DNA from 2 places in the Verrucosispora sp. WMMD573 genome. Region 2 is predicted to be linked to the other one. Evidence: riboswitches for the same ligand, from Rfam matches in the RefSeq annotation. Region 2 holds a riboswitch; the other holds the start of a gene.
The links. A riboswitch is a leader RNA that binds a small molecule or an ion and turns the genes downstream of it on or off. The one in region 2 is predicted to bind cobalamin.
Positions count from the first base shown of each region.

Region 1: another riboswitch for cobalamin. It lies ahead of O7601_RS19755 (ribonucleoside-diphosphate reductase subunit alpha); the one in region 2 lies ahead of metE (5-methyltetrahydropteroyltriglutamate--homocysteine S-methyltransferase).

Region 1 covers NZ_CP114901.1:4,338,462-4,348,450, reverse strand. Annotated here, with positions in the region: gene O7601_RS19770 (ABC transporter substrate-binding protein) at 1-435, shown strand, start outside; gene O7601_RS19765 (ABC transporter ATP-binding protein) at 432-1,217, shown strand; gene O7601_RS19760 (ribonucleotide-diphosphate reductase subunit beta) at 1,391-2,386, opposite strand; gene O7601_RS19755 (ribonucleoside-diphosphate reductase subunit alpha) at 2,422-4,749, opposite strand; cobalamin riboswitch at 4,937-5,143, opposite strand; gene O7601_RS19750 (hypothetical protein) at 5,274-5,606, opposite strand; gene O7601_RS19745 (hypothetical protein) at 5,603-5,815, opposite strand; gene O7601_RS19740 (helix-turn-helix transcriptional regulator) at 5,869-7,011, opposite strand; gene metH (methionine synthase) at 7,240-9,989, opposite strand, start outside.
Region 2 covers NZ_CP114901.1:4,066,256-4,076,244, reverse strand. Annotated here, with positions in the region: gene O7601_RS18490 ((4Fe-4S)-binding protein) at 1-140, opposite strand, end outside; gene O7601_RS18485 (DUF6817 domain-containing protein) at 330-872, opposite strand; gene O7601_RS18480 (SDR family NAD(P)-dependent oxidoreductase) at 929-1,771, opposite strand; gene metE (5-methyltetrahydropteroyltriglutamate--homocysteine S-methyltransferase) at 1,999-4,236, opposite strand; cobalamin riboswitch at 4,350-4,561, opposite strand; gene O7601_RS18470 (NAD(P)/FAD-dependent oxidoreductase) at 4,672-6,093, opposite strand; gene O7601_RS18465 (hypothetical protein) at 6,095-6,655, opposite strand; gene O7601_RS18460 (TetR/AcrR family transcriptional regulator) at 6,766-7,374, shown strand; gene O7601_RS18455 (hypothetical protein) at 7,332-7,688, opposite strand; gene O7601_RS18450 (SAM-dependent methyltransferase) at 7,761-8,600, opposite strand; gene O7601_RS18445 (RNA methyltransferase) at 8,912-9,739, shown strand; gene O7601_RS18440 (NUDIX domain-containing protein) at 9,763-9,989, opposite strand, start outside.

The DNA of each region.
Region 1 (9,989 bases), 270 kb from region 2:
GCGGTAGGCGCGCTCAAGGACCGGATGACCACGGTCCAGGCCGCAGCGGGCGCGGCCTCCGGTCGTACCGCCGCCGTGCTGTATCCGACCGTCGGCGGCGGCACCACGTACGCGTACGGCGCCGCCAGCATGGCCCACCCACAGCTGGCGGCGGCCGGCTTCCGCAACGTCTTCGGCGACACACCGGAACGGGTCTTCGAGGTCACCGTCGAGGAACTGCTCGGCCGTAACCCCGACGTGCTGATCCTGCTCTACAGCGACGGCGATCCCGCCGCGGTCGAGCAGGGCCTGACCGGTCTTCCCGGGGCCGAGAAGCTCAACGCGGTCCGTGCCGGCAACGTGATGACCCAGCTGTTCAACTTCACCGAGCCGCCCACCCCGCTGTCGATCGACGGCCTGGAGCGGATCGTGCAGCGGTTCGGGGCCGACTCGTGATCCAGGCGACCCAGGTTTCCTGGCGCTACGGCGCCAACCCGGTGATCGACGGGGTAAGCGTGACCGCGCGACCCGGCCGGGTCCTCGGCCTGATCGGCCCCAACGGCAGCGGCAAGACCACCCTGCTGCGGCTGCTCTACGGCGCGCTGCGCAGCGGCACCGGACGGGTCGCCGTGGACGGTGACGACCTGGCCACGCTGCCGCCACGGGAGGCGGCGCGCCGGCTGGCCGTGGTGGTTCAGGAGACCGGCGGCGAGACCGCCCTCACCGTGGCCGAGTTGGTGCTGCTGGGCCGCGGCCCGCACCTGAACACCTTCCAGCGCACCGGGCGGGCGGATCACGAGATCGCGGCGGAGTGCCTACGCCGGGTCGGCGCCGCCCACCTGGGGTCACGGGCGTTCGCCGGCCTCTCCGGCGGCGAACGCCAGCGGGTGCTCATCGCCCGGGCACTGGCCCAGCAGGCCACCCACCTGCTGCTCGACGAGCCGACCAACCATCTCGACATCCGCTACCAGCACGAGATCCTGCGGCTGGTACGCGACCTCGGCACCTGTGCCGTCGTCGTGCTGCACGATCTGAACCTCGCCGCCCGCTACTGCGACGACCTGGTGCTGCTCGGCCGGGGCGGGATCGCCGCGGCCGGCAGCACCGAGGAGGTCCTCGACCCCGCCGTGCTCGAATCCGTCTACGCCATCGGCATCCAGCGCCTCGACCTCGACGGCACCATCCACCTGCTGTACCACCCGACCGACCAGCCCGCCGTCGAAAGGACCGCCGCATGAGCGAGCGAAGCGGAGTGCCGGCATGAGTGAGCGTGCCGCCACGAGCAAACAGGAACGCCGACACCCGGGCCTGGTCGCCGGCCGGGTCTGAGACGACCTGCGGGCCGGGGCGGCCCGGCGATGATCGACACGATCAGCGCCGAGCCGGACCCGGTCAGCGGATGTGACCGCCGTCAGAAGTCGTCGTCGAAGGCGACAGTGCCGGTGACTCCGACCTGATAGGCCGACACCCGCCGTTCGAAGAAGTTGGACAGCTCCTGCACGTCCTGCAACTCCATGAAGGCGAACGGATTCTTCGACCCGTACAGCGGTTCGATCTCCAACTGTGCCAGCCGGCGGTCGGCGACGTGCTGGAGATATTCGCGCATGTCGGCCAGGGACAGCCCGGACACGCCCTGTTCGAGCAGGTCGGCGGCGAACTGCACCTCGCACTCGACGGCCTCGGCCAGCATGTCCCGGACCTGCTGCTCCATCTCGGCGTCGAAGAGGTCCGGCTCCTCGGCGCGTACGGTGTCGACCACGTCGAAGGCGAACGCCATGTGCATCGACTCGTCCCGGAACACCCAGTTGGTACCCGAGGCAAGGCCGTGCAGCAGGCCCCGGGACCGGAGGAAGTACACGTAGGCGAAGGCGCCGTAGAAGAACAGTCCCTCGATGCAGGCGGCGAAGCAGATCAGGTTCAGCAGGAACGACCGCCGGTCCTCGCGGGTCCTCAACTCCCGCAGCTCAAAGATGGAGTCGATCCATTTGAAGCAGAACTCGGCCTTGCGGGCGATCGACGGGATGTTCTCCACCGCCGCGAACGCCGCGAACCGTTCCCGCTCGTCCGGCACGTAGGTGTCCAGGAGGTTCAGGTAGAACTGGACGTGCACCGCCTCCTCGAACAGCTGCCGGGACAGGTAGAGCCGTCCCTCCGGCGAGTTGACGTGCTGGTAGAGGTTGAGCACGAGGTTGTTGGCGACGATGGTGTCGCCGGTGGCGAAGAACGCGACCAGTCGGGACACCAGGTGCTGCTCCGCCGGGGACAGCTTGGCCAGGTCGGCGAGGTCTGAGTGCAGGTCGACCTCCTCGACGGTCCAGGTGTTCTTGATGGCGTCCTTGAACCTGTCGAAGAACTGCGGATAGCGCATGGGCCGCAGCGTCAGGTCCATGCCGGGGTCGAGCAGCATCTGTCGCTGGCCGGTGTCGGGTTCGGAAACAGTGGTCACTGGCACGCCTCGCAGCTCTCGGGGTTTTCCAGGGAGCAGGCCAGCGCCTCGTCGTCGCTGACCGCGACGATCGGCTTGACCGTCGGGGTGACGGCGACGGTGGCCTGCTGGATCCGGGTCGCCGGACGCGACCGCAGGTAGTAGGTGGTTTTCAGCCCGGCCTTCCAGGCGTACAGGTACATCGAGGAGAGCTTGCCGATGGTCGGCGCGCTCAGGAACAGGTTCAGCGACTGCGACTGGTCGATGAACGGAGCGCGGGCGGCCGCCAGGTCGACGAGCGCCCGCTGCGGCAGCTCCCACGCGGTGCGGAACAGCTCCCGCACCTCCGCCGGCAGCTCGGCGATGCCCTGCACCGACCCCTCGGCCCGCTTGATCTGCTCCCGGATCGACGCCGTCCACAGTCCGCGTGCCTTCAACTCCCGGACCAGGTACGTGTTGATTTGGAGGAACTCGCCGGACATCGTCTCCCGCTTGAACAGGTTGGACACCTGCGGCTCGATGCACTCGTAGCACCCGGCGATCGACGCGATCGTGGCGGTCGGCGCGATCGCCACCAGCAGCGAGTTGCGCAGGCCGTGGCGGGCGATCTGCTCCCGCAGCGCGGTCCACCGCGACGCCTGCGTCACCTCCGCGCCCCACAGGTCGGGATGCAACTCACCCTTCGCGGCGCGGGTTTCGGCGTACGCCGGATGCGGGCCGAACCGCTCCGCCAGCCCGGCCGACGTCTCCAGCGCGGTCAGGAAGATCTCCTCCTGCACCCGGGTGGACAGCTCCCGCGCCGACGCCGAGTCGAACGGCAGCCGCAGCGTGAACAACGCGTCCTGCAGACCCATCAGCCCGAGCCCGACCGGACGCCAACGCGGATTCGACACCGCCGTCTGCTCGGCCGGGTAGTAGTTGATGTCGATCACCCGGTCGAGGAACACCACAGCCGTGCGTACCGTCGCGCGCAGCTTCTCCCAGTCCACGCCGTCGGCGGTGACGTGCGCGCCCAGGTTCACCGAACCCAGGTTGCACACCGCCGTCTCGGTGTCGCTGTTGACCTCCAGGATCTCCGTGCACAGGTTCGACAGGTGGATCGTGTTGCCGGGCGCACCGGTCTGGTTGGACAGCCGGTTCGCCGCGTCCTTGAACGTCATCCACCCGTTGCCGGTCTGCGCGAGCGTACGCATCATCCGGCCGTAGAGATCGCGGGCCTTGACCGTCCGGACGGCCTTCTTCTCCGCCGCCCGGTACGCCTCGTCGAACGCCTCGCCGAACAGGTCCGGCAGCTCCGGCGCGTCCGACGGGTCGATCAGCGACCAGTCGCCGTCGGCCTCGACCCGCCGCATGAACTCGTCCGGAATCCAGTTGGCCAGGTTCAGGTTGTGGGTACGCCGGGACTCCTCCCCGGTGTTGTCCCGCAGCTCCAGGAACTCCTCGATGTCCGGGTGCCACGGCTCCAGGTACACGCAGGCCGCGCCCTTGCGCCGGCCACCCTGGTTGACCGCCGCCACCCCGGCGTCGAGGGTTTTGAGGAACGGCACGATGCCGTTGGAGCGGCCGTTGGTGCCCCGGATCAACGCGCCGCGTCCCCGGACCCGTGACCAGGAGATGCCGATGCCGCCGGAGAACTTCGACAGTTTCGCCACCTGGTGGTAACGCTCGTAGATCGAGTCGAGTTCGTCGCGCGGCGAGTCCACCAGGAAACACGACGACATCTGGGTGTGCCGGGTGCCCGAGTTGAACAGCGTCGGTGAACTCGGCAGGTACGCCAGACTCGACATCAACCGGTAGAACCCGATCGCCTCACCCGGTGTCTGCGACAGCCCGCAGGCCACCCGCAACAGCCAGTACTGCGGCGTCTCCACCACCTCGCGGGTCTGCGGATGCCGCAGCAGGTACCGGTCCGCGACGGTGCGCAGCCCGAAGTACTCGAACCGCAGGTCACCGTCCGGGTCGACCGCGTCGTCCAGCTTGCGCGCGTTGCGGGCCACGAACGCGGCGGTCGCGTCCCCGATCAGCCCGAGGCCGTGCGCGTACCGGATGGACTGGCTGAAGCTGGCCACCTGCTGCCCACGGACCTCCTTGTCCACGTACGCGGCCAGCAGCCGCGCCGCCAGCTTCGAGTACTGCGGCTCCGCACCGATCAGCTCGGCGGCCGTCTGGATAGACAGCTTGTCCAACTCGGCGGTGGTGGCACCGTCGTACAGTCCGCTGATGGTCTTCGTGGCCACCCGCAGCGGATCGACCTCGTCCAGGTCGGCCACCCACCGCTCCACCGCACGGACGATCTTGTTGACGTCAACCGGCTCGGCGTCCCCGTTGCGCTTACGGACCTGCATCACCTGCCGGCGCTGCTCCGACACACCTGGGTCGGAGTCCGGCTTCTCCCGCACGACCGTCACGTCTCTCTCCTCGCGCCGTCTACCGAGGGCCTCGGACACGCGGGAGGACGCCACGGGATCCGCGCAGGCGGCACGGCCCGTCCATGGCGTCGGCCGTCCCACGCGGCCTGCGGCCGCCGCCCACGAGTGCGGGCGGCGTGCTGGCAGGTCTTCGGACTCGTGGGCGTGCTCTCGCGCTCCTACTGGCCGTCGCTTCCCAGGCCGGAACCCAGTGCTGTGTGACGGCTGTCGTTCCCACTCACCGCTGCGGGGCAGCCCCGGATTTCCACCAGGTTCCCTCTTGCCTCGACCGCCCCGGATGGGCGCCCGAACCAGCTACGAGTGACACCATATATGGGCGGCCCGCGAACGCAAGACACCAGATGGTGTGTCGGCGTGTCTCACAACGGATGTCACACGCAGCTCCGAACAACTCACCGAAGTCGCCTACCGGAACGCCACGCTGAGGAAACGGCGGCATACTACGGCGGCCCGCAGGAGCACCGCGTCCAGGCGGTGAACCGGGTGGTGAGTTCGCCCGGATCGGCGGCCGGCATGTCATCCAGCGCGGCCGTGAGCAGCGCGCCCACGTACATCGACAGCCCGATGCGATCCCGGCCGTACGCCTCACCGAGCCGTACCCGCGCCGGAGCGCACGGCCATACCGGTTCGCCGTCGCAGGTGCCGCACGTCCACTGCGGCCGGCGCGGTAGGTGTTGGTCGCAGAGGCGGCCGGGCAGGGCGTCGACAGCGCGGCCGATCCGGATCGCCTCAGCGGCCATAGCGTCGCGGTAGCGCACGGGTCGCCCGGTCATGCCGGCCACCGCGCGTTACGCCGCGCCTGATCGAGCAGGCGTCGCCGGGCCGCGTCCTGCTCGATTTCCTGCCACCGTTGCCCGGTGCCGACCGGCGGCACGGACCGCCGCCGCAGCCACCACCGAAATCTGCGCCACACGCCCACCGCCGCCACCTCCGCCAGGTCGTAAGGGGCTGACGGCGCTGCACGGGGGAACACCACCGCCACCCACAAACAGCGTGCGATGACGGCGTGTGCCCAGGTCAGAGGCTTGGTGTCCGCTACGGGTTGACGGACAGACCCAAGTCGCGGACAGCTGCGTCAACCTGTCCGGCCAGGCGTCGTGAGGCCGTTGACACCGCGATGGACCGTGCCTCCTCCAGCACCCGCTGCGCCGAGCCACTGTCCCCGGCCCGGCCGTGGGCGATGGCCAGGTGCACGAGGTGCCCGCCGTGCCAGTCGGCGCTCTCGGCCGTCTCGTCCACCCCCGTTGTGCCTGCGGTCAACAGCTCGACGGCCCGGTCGTTGGCCCGCGCGTCACGATCGCCCAAGTACCGCCACACGATGCCCTGCTGTACCGCGTAGAAGGCCGGGGTGTACCAGTATCCCCACGCGGGCAGTGGCGTCTCTGCCGCCTCGGTGGCCAGGTCGGCGGCTTGCGTGAGCATCTGCCGCACGTCGGTCGGGCACGCCCCAGCCATGGCCAGCCCACGCGCCTCCTGGCCGGCGGAGTACGCGCGCAACGCCGTGTTGGCTCGTGGATCATCCCGGGCGGCCCGGGACAGCCCGATCATCGCTGGCAGGTCGCCGCGGCCCTCCGCCCGGTGCCCCTGGAAGGACAGCACGGTCGCCGTCAGGTCGGCGTTGCTGGCCTCTGTGGACCACTGCAGACTGCGATCCAGCCACACGCGGGCGGTTCGGTCGTCACCGTTGGCGATACCGAGCCAACCGGCGAACTGCGCCCATTGCGCAGCCATGTCGACCACCGCCGGCCGCACCTGGTGGCCAGCCTCGCGCAGCAGCGACACGATCGTGTCGAGTTGGACGCGTACGGGCGGTAGGACGGCTGCGGCGCCGATGGAGTCCTCCAGCCGCCGGTATCCGGCGAGCACGTCGCCCAGGATGCGAACCCCGGCCAGATCTACACGGCCCGGATGCGCGGCGACGTAGGCAGCCCGCCGGTCGCCGTCGGGAACGTCAACGACCATGGCGGCGAGCGCACCACCGGCGGCCAGCGCGTCATCGAGGCGGACGGCGACGTCGACGGCTGGGCGGGTCTGCCCTGTCTCCAGCTGATGAATGACGCTCTTGCCATGGCTCACCGCTGCGGCCAGCTGGCGCAGCGACAGGCCACGCTCACGGCGTAGCCGGGCCAGCTCAGCTGGGAATCGCGGGTCGACGATGGTGGGTGCGCGTGGTGGCATGGTGTTGCTCCCGCGTGGAGGACCACGGCTGGCCAACCGTCCTCAATACCGGCGGGCCGCCACAGTCGACATTACTCAGCAGCGGCACGCCACGACAGCGGCCGACACGCGACCGGGCCATGCCGGCGAGGCGACACCACCCATCCGCCCCGGCAGAACGGATGATGTCGGCGGTGGAGGCCGACCGCAACAGAGTCTGCTCCTGGCCGGCCCGGCTGTCCTGTACGGCTACTTGGCGTTGAAGTAGCTGGCCTCGGGGTGGTGGACGACGATGGCGTCGGTGGCCTGCTCCGGCATCAGCTGGAACTCCTCCGACAGCTGCACCCCGATCCGTTCGGCACCGAGCAGCTCCACGATCTTCGCCCGGTCCTCCAGGTCGGGGCAGGCCGGGTAGCCGAAGGCGTACCGGCAACCCCGGTAGTCGGTGCGCAGCAGGCCGGCCAGGTCGGCCGGGTCGTCGTCGGCGACGGTACGGCCGTCGGGCAGCCGCAGCTCGGCCCGGACCCGCTTGTGCCAGTACTCGGCGAGGGCCTCGGTGAGCTGCACCGACAGCCCGTGCACCTCCAGGTAGTCGCGGTACTCGTTGCGGGCGAACAGCTTCGCCGCGTACTCGCTGACCGGCTGGCCGACGGTGACCAGCTGCAACGCGACCACGTCCAGGTCGTCGCCGCGCGGGCGGAAGAAGTCGGCCAGGCAGAGCCGGCGCTCCTGCCGCTGCCGGGGGAACGTGAATCGGGCCCGCTCGGCGTGCCCGTTCTCGTCCAGGACGACCAGGTCGTTGCCCTCCGAGTAGGCCGGGAAGTAGCCGTACACCACGGCCGCCTCCAACACCTGGTCGGCGATCAGCCGGTCCAGCCAGTAACGCAGCCTCGGCCGACCCTCGGTCTCCACAAGTTCCTCGTACGACGGGCCCTTGCCGCCGCGCGCACCGCGCAGCCCCCACTGGCCCATGAAAGTGGCCCGCTCATCCAGCAGCGCCGCGTAGTCGGCCAACGGCACCCCCTTGACCACCCGGGTGCCGTGGAACGGTGCGACCGGCACCGGAACGCCGACCGCGACGTCGGAGCGTACCGAGGTGTCGTGCAACTCCGGCAGCGACTCGGCGACGACCGCGCGCTGCCGTTCCCGGCGGGCCCGCCGGGCCGCGAGGGCCGCCTCCCGCTCGGCGTCCACCACCGGGGCACCGCCGCGCTTCGCGGCCATCACCCGGTCCATCAGGGACAGCCCCTCGAAGGCGTCGCGGGCGTAGTGCACCTGGCCGGGGAACATCGACCGCAGGTCGTCCTCGACGTACGCCCGGGTCAGCGCCGCGCCGCCGAGCAGGACCGGCCAGCGCTCCGCGACCCCGCGCGACGCCATCTCGACCAGGTTCTCCTTCATGATGACGGTGCTCTTGACCAGCAGGCCCGACATCCCGATGGCGTCGGCGCGGTGCTGCTCGGCGGCGTCGAGGATGGCGGAGATCGGCTGCTTGATGCCGATGTTCACCACCTCGTAGCCGTTGTTCGACAGGATGATGTCGACCAGGTTCTTGCCGATGTCGTGCACGTCGCCCTTGACGGTCGCGAGCACGATGCGGCCCTTGCCGCCGTCGTCGGCCTTCTCCATGTGCGGTTCGAGGTACGCCACAGCGGTCTTCATCACCTCGGCCGACTGAAGCACGAACGGCAGCTGCATCTGACCGGAGCCGAACAGCTCACCGACGACCCTCATGCCGTCCAGCAGGATGTCGTTGATGATGAGCAGCGGAGCGGTGCCGGCCGCCATCGCCGCGTCGAGGTCGGCTTCCAGGCCGTTGCGCTCGCCGTCGATGATCCGCCGCTTGAGCCGCTCGTTGAGCGGCAGGGCCGCCAACTCCTCGGCCCGGGTGGCACGCGCCGAGGCGGCGTCCACGCCCTCGAAGACCTCGATGAACCGCTGCACCGGGTCGTAGCCCTCACGCCGCCGGTCGTAGACCAGGTCGAGGGCGATCTCGCGCTGTTCGTCGGGAATCTTCGACATCGGCAGGATCTTGCTGGCGTGCACGATCGCCGAGGTGAGCCCGGCCTGCACGCACTCGTGCAGGAAGACCGAGTTGAGCACCTGCCGGGCCGCCGGGTTCAGTCCGAACGAGACGTTCGAGATGCCCAGGGTGAAGTTCACCCCGGGCCAGCGACGGGCGATCTCCCGGATCGCCTCGATGGTCTCGATGCCGTCGCGGCGGGTCTCCTCCTGACCCGTGGCGATCGGGAAGGTCAGCGCGTCGATGAGGATGTCCGAGCGGTGCATCCCCCACCGACCGGTGAGATCCTCGATCAGCCGCTCGGCCACCCGTACCTTCCACTCCGCCGTGCGGGCCTGCCCCTCCTCGTCGATGAGCAGCGCGACCACGGCGGCGCCGTGCTCGGCGACCACCGGCATCACCCGCGCGTACCGGGAGTCGGGGCCGTCGCCGTCCTCGAAGTTGACCGAGTTGACCACGCACCGGCCACCGAGCATCTCCAGGCCGGCCTCGATCACCGCCGGCTCGGTCGAGTCCAACATGATCGGCAACGTGGAGGCGGTGGCGAACCGGCCGGCCAGCTCACGCATGTCGGTGGTGCCGTCCCGGCCGACATAGTCGATGCAGAGGTCCAGCAGGTGCGAACCGTCGCGGGCCTGACCTCGGGCGATCTCCACACAGGACTGCCAGTCGGCGGCGAGCATCGCCTCCCGGAACGCCTTGGAGCCGTTGGCGTTGGTCCGCTCCCCCACCATCAGCACGCTGGCGTCCTGCGCGAACGGCACGTGGTGGTAGATCGAGGAGACACCCGGATCGGTACCCGGCTCACGGGCCACCGGCCGGGCCCCGCCCAGCCGTTCGGCGAGCACCCGGATGTGCTCCGGGGTGGTGCCGCAACAGCCTCCGACCAGGGAGACGCCGTACTCGGTGACGAAGCGTTCCATGGCGTCGGCCAGCTCCACCGGGGTCAGCGGGTAGACCGCGCCATCCGCGGAGA
Region 2 (9,989 bases):
GGCCGGATCCACGGGCGCTGACCCGGGTCGAAGACCGCCGGCAGGCCGCGGACGCACTCGGCGGCGTGCAGGCAACGCCGGGCCTCGAAGGTGACCGTGATCGACCGCCCCTCGTACGCCTTCGTCGTTTCGCTGCTCATACCGACCTCCGTCGCTGCCGTACCGGGCTGCTCAGTCGCTGACTCTGCGGTAGCCTTGATCGAAGACGCGGCACCCGTGCATGTCGAACATGTCTGCCGACTGTTCATCGACGCACTCAGTCAGGAGGAACTCGACCTGCTCGCCAACATCTCCGATCGCGTCCGTGCCCACCTGGAGAGTCAGCGCGACTAAGGCCGAGCGACACCGAGGAGCCGCCGCGCCTCGCCGGTGACCTGGGGGGAAGCGATCGGAGCCCAGGCCGCGAACAGCGAGCGGAAGTAGTCGCCGTACCTGGCCGCAGTGGCCGGATTCTGCTCCACGACATCCAGTTCGTTGACGATGGTGAGGTCCACGAACGGTTGTCTCTGGTCGGGTTCCAGGTGCCAGGTCTGGTTGGTGAACCGGTCGACGACCACACCGGTCTCCGCCAGCTGCCGCCAGGTCCGCCTTCGGTCGCAGGCCCCGTACAGGTAGACGAGTGCCTCGGCGTCATCACCGATGAGGTTGCGGAGTGTGGCTCGATCGGCCCGGTCGAGCAGCGTCACATCGAAGCCGTCCGTGCCGTAGGCGGCATGCGCGAGACCGGCCAGCTGCGCGTCGACCACACATCTCAGGTCGGCGAGGCGGTAGTGGACCCGGCACAGATGGGCGTAGAGAGTGCCGCCGGGGTGCGCGATGGTCTCGGCCCCGCGCTGCCGCAGCCAGCGCCGCACCTCGGAATCCACGCTCATGGCCCGACCTTACGTAAGCCGCGTCCGGCCGGCGGCCCGTCAGCGAGGGCGGTTCGTCACACAGGCGCACCGAGCAGCTCGGTCGTCCGCTCCCACAGTCGGGTGGCCAACTGGTCGTCCGTGGCCTGCCGGTGGACCGGCCCGTCCGGTCTGAGACGGTGGAAGTAACCACCGTTGACCGCCTCCGGATCAGGGATCGTGGCCAGGTGAACCAGCGGTTCGGCGCCCTCAGCGAGGGTGGACAGACCGCCCAGCAGGCGGTACCGGACCAGCGCAGCGACCAGCGGGGCCTCCCGGTTGATGTCGGTGGCGGCGATCACCCCCGGGTGGAACGCCATCGCGGTCAGCCCGCTGCCCCGGGTACGACGGGCCAACTCGCGGGTGAACAGGATGTTCTGCCGCTTCGTCATCCCGTACCGCAGCAGCTCGGACCGTTTGCCGGCACCTTCGAGATCGTCGAGATCGACGCTGCCGAACCGGTGGCCCTTGCTGGAGGTGGTGATGACGCGCGCCCGCCCGCCGGCGGTCAACCGGCCCAACAGCAGGTTGGTGAGCAGGAACGGGGCCAGGTAGTTGACCTGGAACATCACATCATGACCGTCCTCGGTACGACTCCGCCTGGTCAGCACGACGCCGGCATTGTTGGCCAGCACGTCGATCCGGGGGTATCGACTCAGGAGCGTGTCGGCGAGCCGGCGTACGTCCGACAGCCGGGTGAAGTCGGCCACCAGCGGCTCGGCGCCCACCTGGCGCGCGACGGCGGCGGTCTTCTCGGGCGACCGGCCCACCACCACCACGGACGCCCCCAGACACGCCAACCGGCGGGCGGCCTCGGCGCCGATACCCGCACTGGCCCCGGTGATCACGACGGTCTTGCCTGCCAAGATCCGGTCACCCATGGCATCCATCTCCCCGAATGGGACGATGGCCCATCGTAGAAAACCAACAGCACGAACGCCACCGTCGGCGGGCCGGGTGAAAGGTGGTGCGGCCGGGTCTGCGATATCGGCGGTCAGCAGCGCGTGCTCGGGGCATCGGCCCCAACGGCCAACTCAGCCAGAACACCTGGCGACCCGACCACGAGCCGGGCGGCGGTGTGTGGTCGGTACCGCCCGGCTCGGTGCGATCAGTTCCCGCGTACCTCGGCGGCGGCGGCGACCAGGTGCCGCAGGGACGCCTCCACCTCCGGATAGTCGCGCGTCTTGAGGCCGCAGTCCGGATTCACCCACAACCGGCGGGCCGGCACGGCCGCGACCGCCCGGCGCAGTGCCTCGATCACCTCGTCGCGCGACGGCACCCGGGGCGAATGGATGTCCCACACCCCGGGTCCGACACCCCGGCCGTAGCCGATCGCGGCCAGGTCGTCGAGGACCTCCATCTTGGACCGTGACGCCTCAATGCTGGTGACGTCGGCGTCGAGAGCGTCGATGGCGTGGATCACCTCACCGAATTCCGAGTAGCACAGGTGCGTGTGGATCTGGGTGTCGTCGGCAACGCCGCAGGTGGCCAGCCGAAACGCTCCGACGGCCCAGTCCAGGTACGCCTTCTGGTCGGCCTTGCGCAGCGGCAGCGTCTCCCGTAGCGCCGGCTCATCGACCTGGATGACCCGGATTCCGGCGGACTCCAGGTCGCGGCACTCGTCACGCAGGGCCAGCGCCACCTGGTCGGCGGTGTCCGCGAGGGGCTGATCGGTACGGACGAACGACCAGGCCAGGATGGTGACCGGGCCGGTGAGCATGCCCTTGACCGGCTTGCTGGTCAGCGACTGCGCGTAGGTGGACCACTCGACGGTCATCGGAGCCTTGCGGGACACGTCGCCGTAGATGATCGGCGGGCGTACGCAGCGGGAGCCGTAGGACTGCACCCAGCCGTGCCGCGTGGCGGCGAAGCCGTCGAGTTGCTCGCCGAAGTACTGCACCATGTCGTTGCGTTCCGGTTCCCCGTGCACGAGCACGTCCAGACTCAGCCGTTCCTGCAACCGGATGACCTGCTCCACCTCCGTGCGCATCCGGGACGCGTAGCCGGCGTCGTCGAGGCTGCCGGCCCGGTGCGCGGCACGGGCCTTGCGCAGTTCGGCGGTCTGCGGGAACGACCCGATCGTGGTCGTCGGCAACTCCGGCAGCCCCAGTCTTTCCTGCTGGCGGGTGGCCCGGTTGGGGTACTCACCACGCTGCCGGTCGGTGCGGCGCAGCGCGGCCAGTCGGCCGCGCACGTCGTCGTGGCGCCAGGCTGCCGGGGTGGGCGGCAACGGCGCGGGTAGCGCGGTGGTGCCGTCGCGCAGCGCGCGGCCGAGCACGACGATCTCGTCGACCTTCTGTCGGGCGAACGCCAACCGCTCGGACAGCCGGGGGTCGAGGTGCGTCTCGGCGGACACGTCGACCGGCACGTGCAGCAGCGAACAGGACGAGGAGACGGCGACGTGATCGGCGAGCCCGGCGACCGTCGCGCCGGCCGTCACGGCGGCCCGCAGGTCGGTACGCCAGATGTTACGGCCGTCGACCAGGCCGGCGACGATGGTCCTGCCGCCCAGCGGGCCGGCGGCGGCGAGCCGGTGCAGGTTGCCCGGTCCGGCGACCAGATCCACGCCGACGGCTTCGACCGGAGTGTCCAGCAGCGCCGGAAGCGCATCGCCGAGATCACCGAAGTAGGTCGCCACGAAGATCCGTGGTCGGTGTGCGAGTTCACCGAGTCGGGTGTAGGCGCGACGGAGGGCATCGATCTCCGCGGAGCTACGGTCGACGACGTAGGCAGGCTCGTCCAGTTGCACCCAGTCGACACCCGCGTCCGCCAGAGCGGCGAGAATCCGGGCGTACGTCTGGACCAGGTCGTCGAGGCGGGCGAACGGATCGTTTCCCTTCGCCAGCAGCAGGAAGGTGGCTGGTCCGACGAACACCGGCCGGGTGGTGATGCCCAGGTCGCGTGCCTCGGCGTACTCGTCCAGCGCCTTCGCCGGGTCGGCGGCGAAGACGGTGTCCGGGGCGATCTCCGGCACCAGGTAGTGGTAGTTGGTGTCGAACCACTTCGTCAGCTCCAGCGCCGGCTCGGCGTCGACGCCGCGGGCCATGGCGAAGTAGGTGTCCAGCGCGGACAGGCCGAGCCGGCTGAACCGGGTCGGAACCGCGCCGACAGCGACCGCCGTGTCGAGCATCTGGTCGTAGTAGGAGAAGGTGTTCGACGGGATCGCGTCGAGACGGGCATCGCGGAGCGTCCGCCACGCCTGCACCCGCAGGCCGGCGGCGATGTTCGCCAGCGCCTCGGCGTCGATGCTGCCGGCCCAGTACGCCTCGACAGCCTTCTTGAGTTCACGATTGGCGCCGATGCGTGGATAGCCGAGCACGGTGCTCTGCCCGAATGCGGTACTCACCAGGGGTTCCTTCCCTCGAAGTGCCCGGCGGACACGGGAGGGTGGAAGACGGGTACGCCTCAGGTACCGGCTTCCGCCCTGGCCCTCCCGCGAGGCCGCCGGCGGCGCACACCGGCGGCGTGCGCAGCACTGGCAGGTCTTCGGACTCGCGGGCATGACACCAGGTCGCCTACTGGCCGTCGCTTCCCAGACCTCACGGTCCAGTGCTTTGTTGACGGCGGTCGTTCCCACTCACCGCTGCGGGGCAGTCCCGGATTCACACCGGGTTCCCTCTTACGACGCCCCGCCCACCCGGGCGGGACGTACCAGCACCGCCAGCCATCGTACGGGCCACGCCGCCGGGTGGGTCCGGAGTGCCCGGCCTGCGGGACGACGAGCAGGCCGAGCACCGGTGACCGCGTCCGGCGGCTGCGAGCCGTCGGAGGCGGCGTGCCGTCAGCGGCCGTACGTCTCCAACAGCCGCAACCAGACCTCGCTGACCGTCGGGTACGCCGGCACCGCGTGCCACAGTCGGTCCAGCGGAACCTCGCCGACGATGGCGATCGTCGCGGCGTGGATCAGTTCCGCGACGTCCGGACCGGCGAGGGTGCAGCCGACGATCACCTTCCGGTCCTCGTCGACGACCATCCGGGCGTGCCCCTGATAGCCATCAGCGTGCAGCGCGGCACCGGCGACGGCCCCCAGGTCGTAGTCCACGACCCGGATCCGCAGCCCGGCGGCCTCGGCCACAGCCGCGGTCAAGCCCACCGACGCGATCTCCGGGTCGGTGAACACCACCTGCGGCACCGCCCGCTCATCGGCCGTCGCGGTGTGCCGGCCCCACCGGCCGTCCTCGACCTTCAGACCCTTCGCCCGGGCCACGATCACGTCGCCCACCGCGCGCGCCTGGTACTTGCCCTGATGGGTCAGCAGCACCCGCCGGTTCACATCACCCGCCGCATACAGCCACTCGCCGCCGCCGACCACGCGCAAGGTGTCGTCGACCGTGAGCCAGGCACCCGGCGCCAGTCCCACCCGGTCGAGGCCGATGTCCTGGGTGTTCGGCGTACGACCGACCGCCACCAGCACCTCGTCTGCCTCGATCCGCTCGCCGTCGACAGTTGCGACGTGGACGACTCCGCGATCGTCGCGGTCGACGGAAACGGCCTCCGCGCCGAGGCGTACGGACACACCGGCCTCGCGCAACGACTCGGTGACCAGTTCACCGGCGAACGGCTCCGCCGACGGCAACAGGCCGTCGCGGGCCAGCACCGTCACCACAGACCCCAGGGCGGCGTACGCGGTCGCCATCTCGGCTGCCACGACGCCACCACCGATGATGGCGAGCCGACGGGGAACCGACCCGGCCGAGGCGGCCTCGCGGCTGGACCACGGCGCCGCCTCGCGCAGACCCGGAATATCCGGCAACAGGGCGCTGCTGCCGGTCGCCACGACCACGGCGTGCCGCGCGATCAGCGTCGTCGTTACACCGTCGACGCCGGTCACCTCGACAACGCGGGCGGAACTGATCCGCCCCTGACCACGGTGTAGCGCGACACCGGCCGACGCCAGCCAGGAAACCTGACCGTCGTCCCGCCAATGCGACGCGAAGACGTCGCGCCGGCCGAGCACTGCGGCCGCGTCCAGGTCTCCCGTCACCGCCTCCCGCGCACCCGGCAGTTGGCGAGCCGCCCGCAACGCGGACGCGCTGCGCAGCAACGCCTTGGTCGGCATGCAGGCCCAGTAGGAGCACTCGCCGCCGACCAACTCCCGCTCGACAATGGCGGCGGTCAGCCCGCCCCGCACGATCCGGTCGGCAACGTTCTCCCCGACCGGACCGGCACCGATCACCACGACGTCGTACTCGAGTGTGGTCATCTCAGCTGTCCTTCGCGGTACGGCCGAGGCGGATGGCCGCGATGAGGAAGAAGATGGCGCCGGGAATGGCGTAGCCAGCCGCATTGATCAATGACGGGTCATCCGCGGCGGCTGCGACGATGAAGGACCCACCAGCCAGAACCGAGATGCCGCCGCTGATGATCATCGGCCACTGGCCGCCCATCCGCCGACGGGTGACACCAACGACCAACTGGACCAGACCGGCGACGATCGCCCAGGCACCCCAGACCCGCAGGACAGCGGGAACACCGGACGCGCCTGCGACGCCCACTCCGACCGCCGCGATGAGGCTCACCGCGATGTTCACGTACAGCAGGGTCGGCGAGCCGGTGGCCCTTGACGAACGAAGATCGTAGATGGCCGCGCCCACGTCGAACAGCGGGTAGAGCACGAACAGCGCCACCGCGAGCGGACCGATCTCCTGGGCGGCGGCGATCGTCACGCCCGCCCACACGATGGCGAACGCGAAACGGATGAAGTACAGCCGCCGCAGCGCGGAGGCAGCCTCGGAGAGTCCGGGCGAAGCAGCGATTGTGGTCACGGGTGACCCTTTCAATGGAGAGGCGGGAGAACGAACGTTCTGTCTCTAAAGCATGCCAGGACTGCCCCGGGTCGTCAAGACCGAACGTTCTGTTCGCTAAAGTGGTGGGTATGACGCGCGGCAAACCCGACACTCGGCCCTCTGAGGCGCGCCTCCGGCTGCTCGCCACGGCGACCAGGATCTTCTACTCGGAGGGCATCCACTCCGTCGGCGTGGATCGGATCATCGCCGAGGCGAAGGTGACCCGGGCGACCTTCTACCGGCACTTCCCGAGCAAGGACGACCTCATCCTCGCCTACCTGCGTGAGATCCATGAGATGGAGCGCGGCACTGTCGACGCGGCCATCGCCGACAATTCATCACCTGTCGGCCCACTCCTGGCCATTGCCGGCTCCATCGCCCAGAACATCCAGGCCCCCGGCTTCCGTGGCTGCGCCTTCCTGAACGCGGCAGCCGAGTATCCCGACACGGAACATCCCGTGCGCCGGGAGATCATCGCCCACCGGCAATGGTTCCTGGACACGCTCAGCAAGCTGATGACGCAGGTGCACCCGGACACGGCGGACCCCGCCGCGCGCCGTTTCGTCATGCTCCGCGACGGCGCCATGGCAGCCGGCTGCCTCTTCGACCCCGCGCTGGTGTCCGAGACATTCCTGCACGGCGTCGACGACCTCCTTCAGACCCGTGCCGATCGACGATCGACCGGATCTATCGACTGAAGGGTGTCGCGGCCACCGAGGCGCAGGTGCCGGGCGAAGAACCCGGCCGCGTCCTCCCCCGCGTACCAGGGAACGCCCGTGTGTCCGCCCATGTTGGCGTGCAGCGTCTTCTCTTTGGAGCCGAAGGCGTCGAACAGTTCCAGGGCCGCCTGTCGGTCGTTCCCTTCGTCGTCCCATTGCAACAGCACGTGCAGCGGGATGGTGACCTGCCGGGCCTGCTCGACGATGAGGCGCGGCACGAAACTCCCGGCGAAGAGACCGGCGGCCACGATACGGGGCTCCACCACCGCGAGCCGGATGCCGACGGAGATCACTCCCCCGAGTAGATCCGTTGATCACCAACAGGAGAGGCTGGGACGGCGGACGGCTACCTCGTCCAGCCGCGTCTACGGTTTGTGGGCGAGTAGTCCGACGAAGGTGTGGTAGGTGTCGGTCTGCTTCGGCGCGGGCGTGTCCGGATCCGGACGCCATTCGGCCAGCGGCACCAGCCCCGGCTCCAGCAGCGTCAGTCCGTTGGTGAAGGAGAGGATTTCTTCGTCGGTGCGCCAGCGGCCGGTGCCGAGTGATTCGTTGAAGACGCGTTCGACTTCGCGGGCTTTGCGGGAGCCTTCGGGGTCGCGTTCGCCGGGGTCGCGGAAGTGTGAGATGGCCACGTAGCTGCGTGGTGGTAGTGCGTCGATCAGTTCGGCTGACACGGCTTGTGGTTGTTCGTGGTCGCCGAGGTGGTGCAGGATCGCGAAGAGTAGCAGCCCGATGGGTCGGTTGAAGTCGAGGAATTGGTGGACGTCGGGGTGGCTGAGGATGTTCTGGGTTTGCCGGATGTCGGCCTGGATCACTGTGGCGCGGCCTTCGGAGGCGAGTAGCGCCCGTCCGTGGGTCAGGACGATCGGGTCGTTGTCCACGTAGACCACGCGGGCGTTCGGGTTGTGTTCGGCGGCGACTTCGTGGACGTTGCCTTGGGTGGGTAGCCCTGATCCGAGGTCGAGGAACTGGTCGATGCCGGCGTTGGTGGCGAGGAATCGGATCACCCGGCGGAGGAAGGCTCGGTTCGCTTGGCCGGCGGCGGGGCCGTCGGGGGTGATTCGTAGGGCGTGTTCGGCGACTTTCCGGTCGACTTCGAAGTTGTCCTTGCCGCCGAGGAAGTAGTCGTATACCCGAGCCACGCTGGGCACGGTGAGGTCGATTCCGGCGGGTGCGGCCTCGTCGCGGGTCAATGCCATCTCCATCCGAATCTGATCGCCGCGCCGGTTCTGTGGCGGCGGCGGACCGTGGTGGGAAGTGTAGCGATCGGACGGTGCGGATTCTCGCCCCGCTGGTATCGCTCCCACCAGACCGGCCGCGCGAGCAGGGACCACGCCAATTTGGCGGAGACCGGCGTGTCCGACCTTGCGGCCACGATCCGACGCGCGGCCGTCGTGCGTGGTGAGATGCCGGGCCGAACCAGGTCCGGGCGAGGTGGTTGAGTCTGGGGCCAGACGGGGACCCGCCGGTGCAAGTGTGGCGTAGACATGGGTGGACAATGTCGAGGGCGGCGAGGTTGGCAGTGGTGCTGCGAGTGAGTGGCCGCAACGCGCGGTTCCAGCAGTGGAGAGCTCTCCTCGGCAATCGGACTAAGCGGCAGCGACGCGGCGAGTTCCTCGTGCAGGGCGTACGCCCGATCACGATGGCCGTCGCACAGGGCTGGCAGATCCGGGAGTTGCTCTACGACACCGGAACTCACCTGTCCGGCTGGGCACGCGAGACCCTGGACACGGTCCGGGCCGAGACGTTCGCCGTCTCACGTGACCTGATGCACGAGCTCGGAGGTAAGGCGGACACGGTTCCTGAGCTGCTGGCCGTGGTCGCGCTGCCGGCGGACGACCTATGCCGGATCCCGGTCGGTCCGACCATGCTCACCGTCGTGTTCGATCGGCCCACCAGCCCCGGCAACATCGGAACCCTCATTCGGTCGGCGGACGCCTTCGGTGCCGGCGGCGTCATCGTCACCGGCCACGCCGCCGACGTGTACGACCCGAAGGCGGTCCGGGCGAGCACCGGCTCACTGTTCGCCCTGCCCGTGGTCCGGGTGCCCTCCCACCAGGCCGTTCTTTCCTGGGTCGCTGCCGTCCGCGCCGAGGGCATCGGCATGAACATCGTGGGGACCGACGAGCGAGGCATGCTGGACGCCGCCGAGTACGACTTCACCCGGCCCACCCTGGCGTTGATCGGCAACGAGACCACCGGTCTCAGCTCCGGCTGGCGCGTGGCATGCGACGAACTCGTCCGCATCCCCATGCTGGGGTCCGCCAGCTCCCTGAACGCGGCGACCGCCGCGACTGTCGTGCTGTACGAATCGGCACGCCAGCGGGCCGCCGCCCGGCGATAGCACAAGCCGGGTCAACGTGGACGTCACCATCCCCGCAACAGCAGACTTTCGCCTCGGCCGATCGCCGCCAACGCCGCTGCCACATAGTCGGCGATGTCCGGCGGCAGTGCCGATGCCGTCACCCAGAGCAGCTCACTACATTTGCCGGGCTCCGCGATGAACGGCTCGCCGGTCCAGCGATCCACCTCGAAGAACAGATGGAAGTATTCATTGTCGTCGGAGCGTTCCGGCGCGGAGTGCATGAGCAACG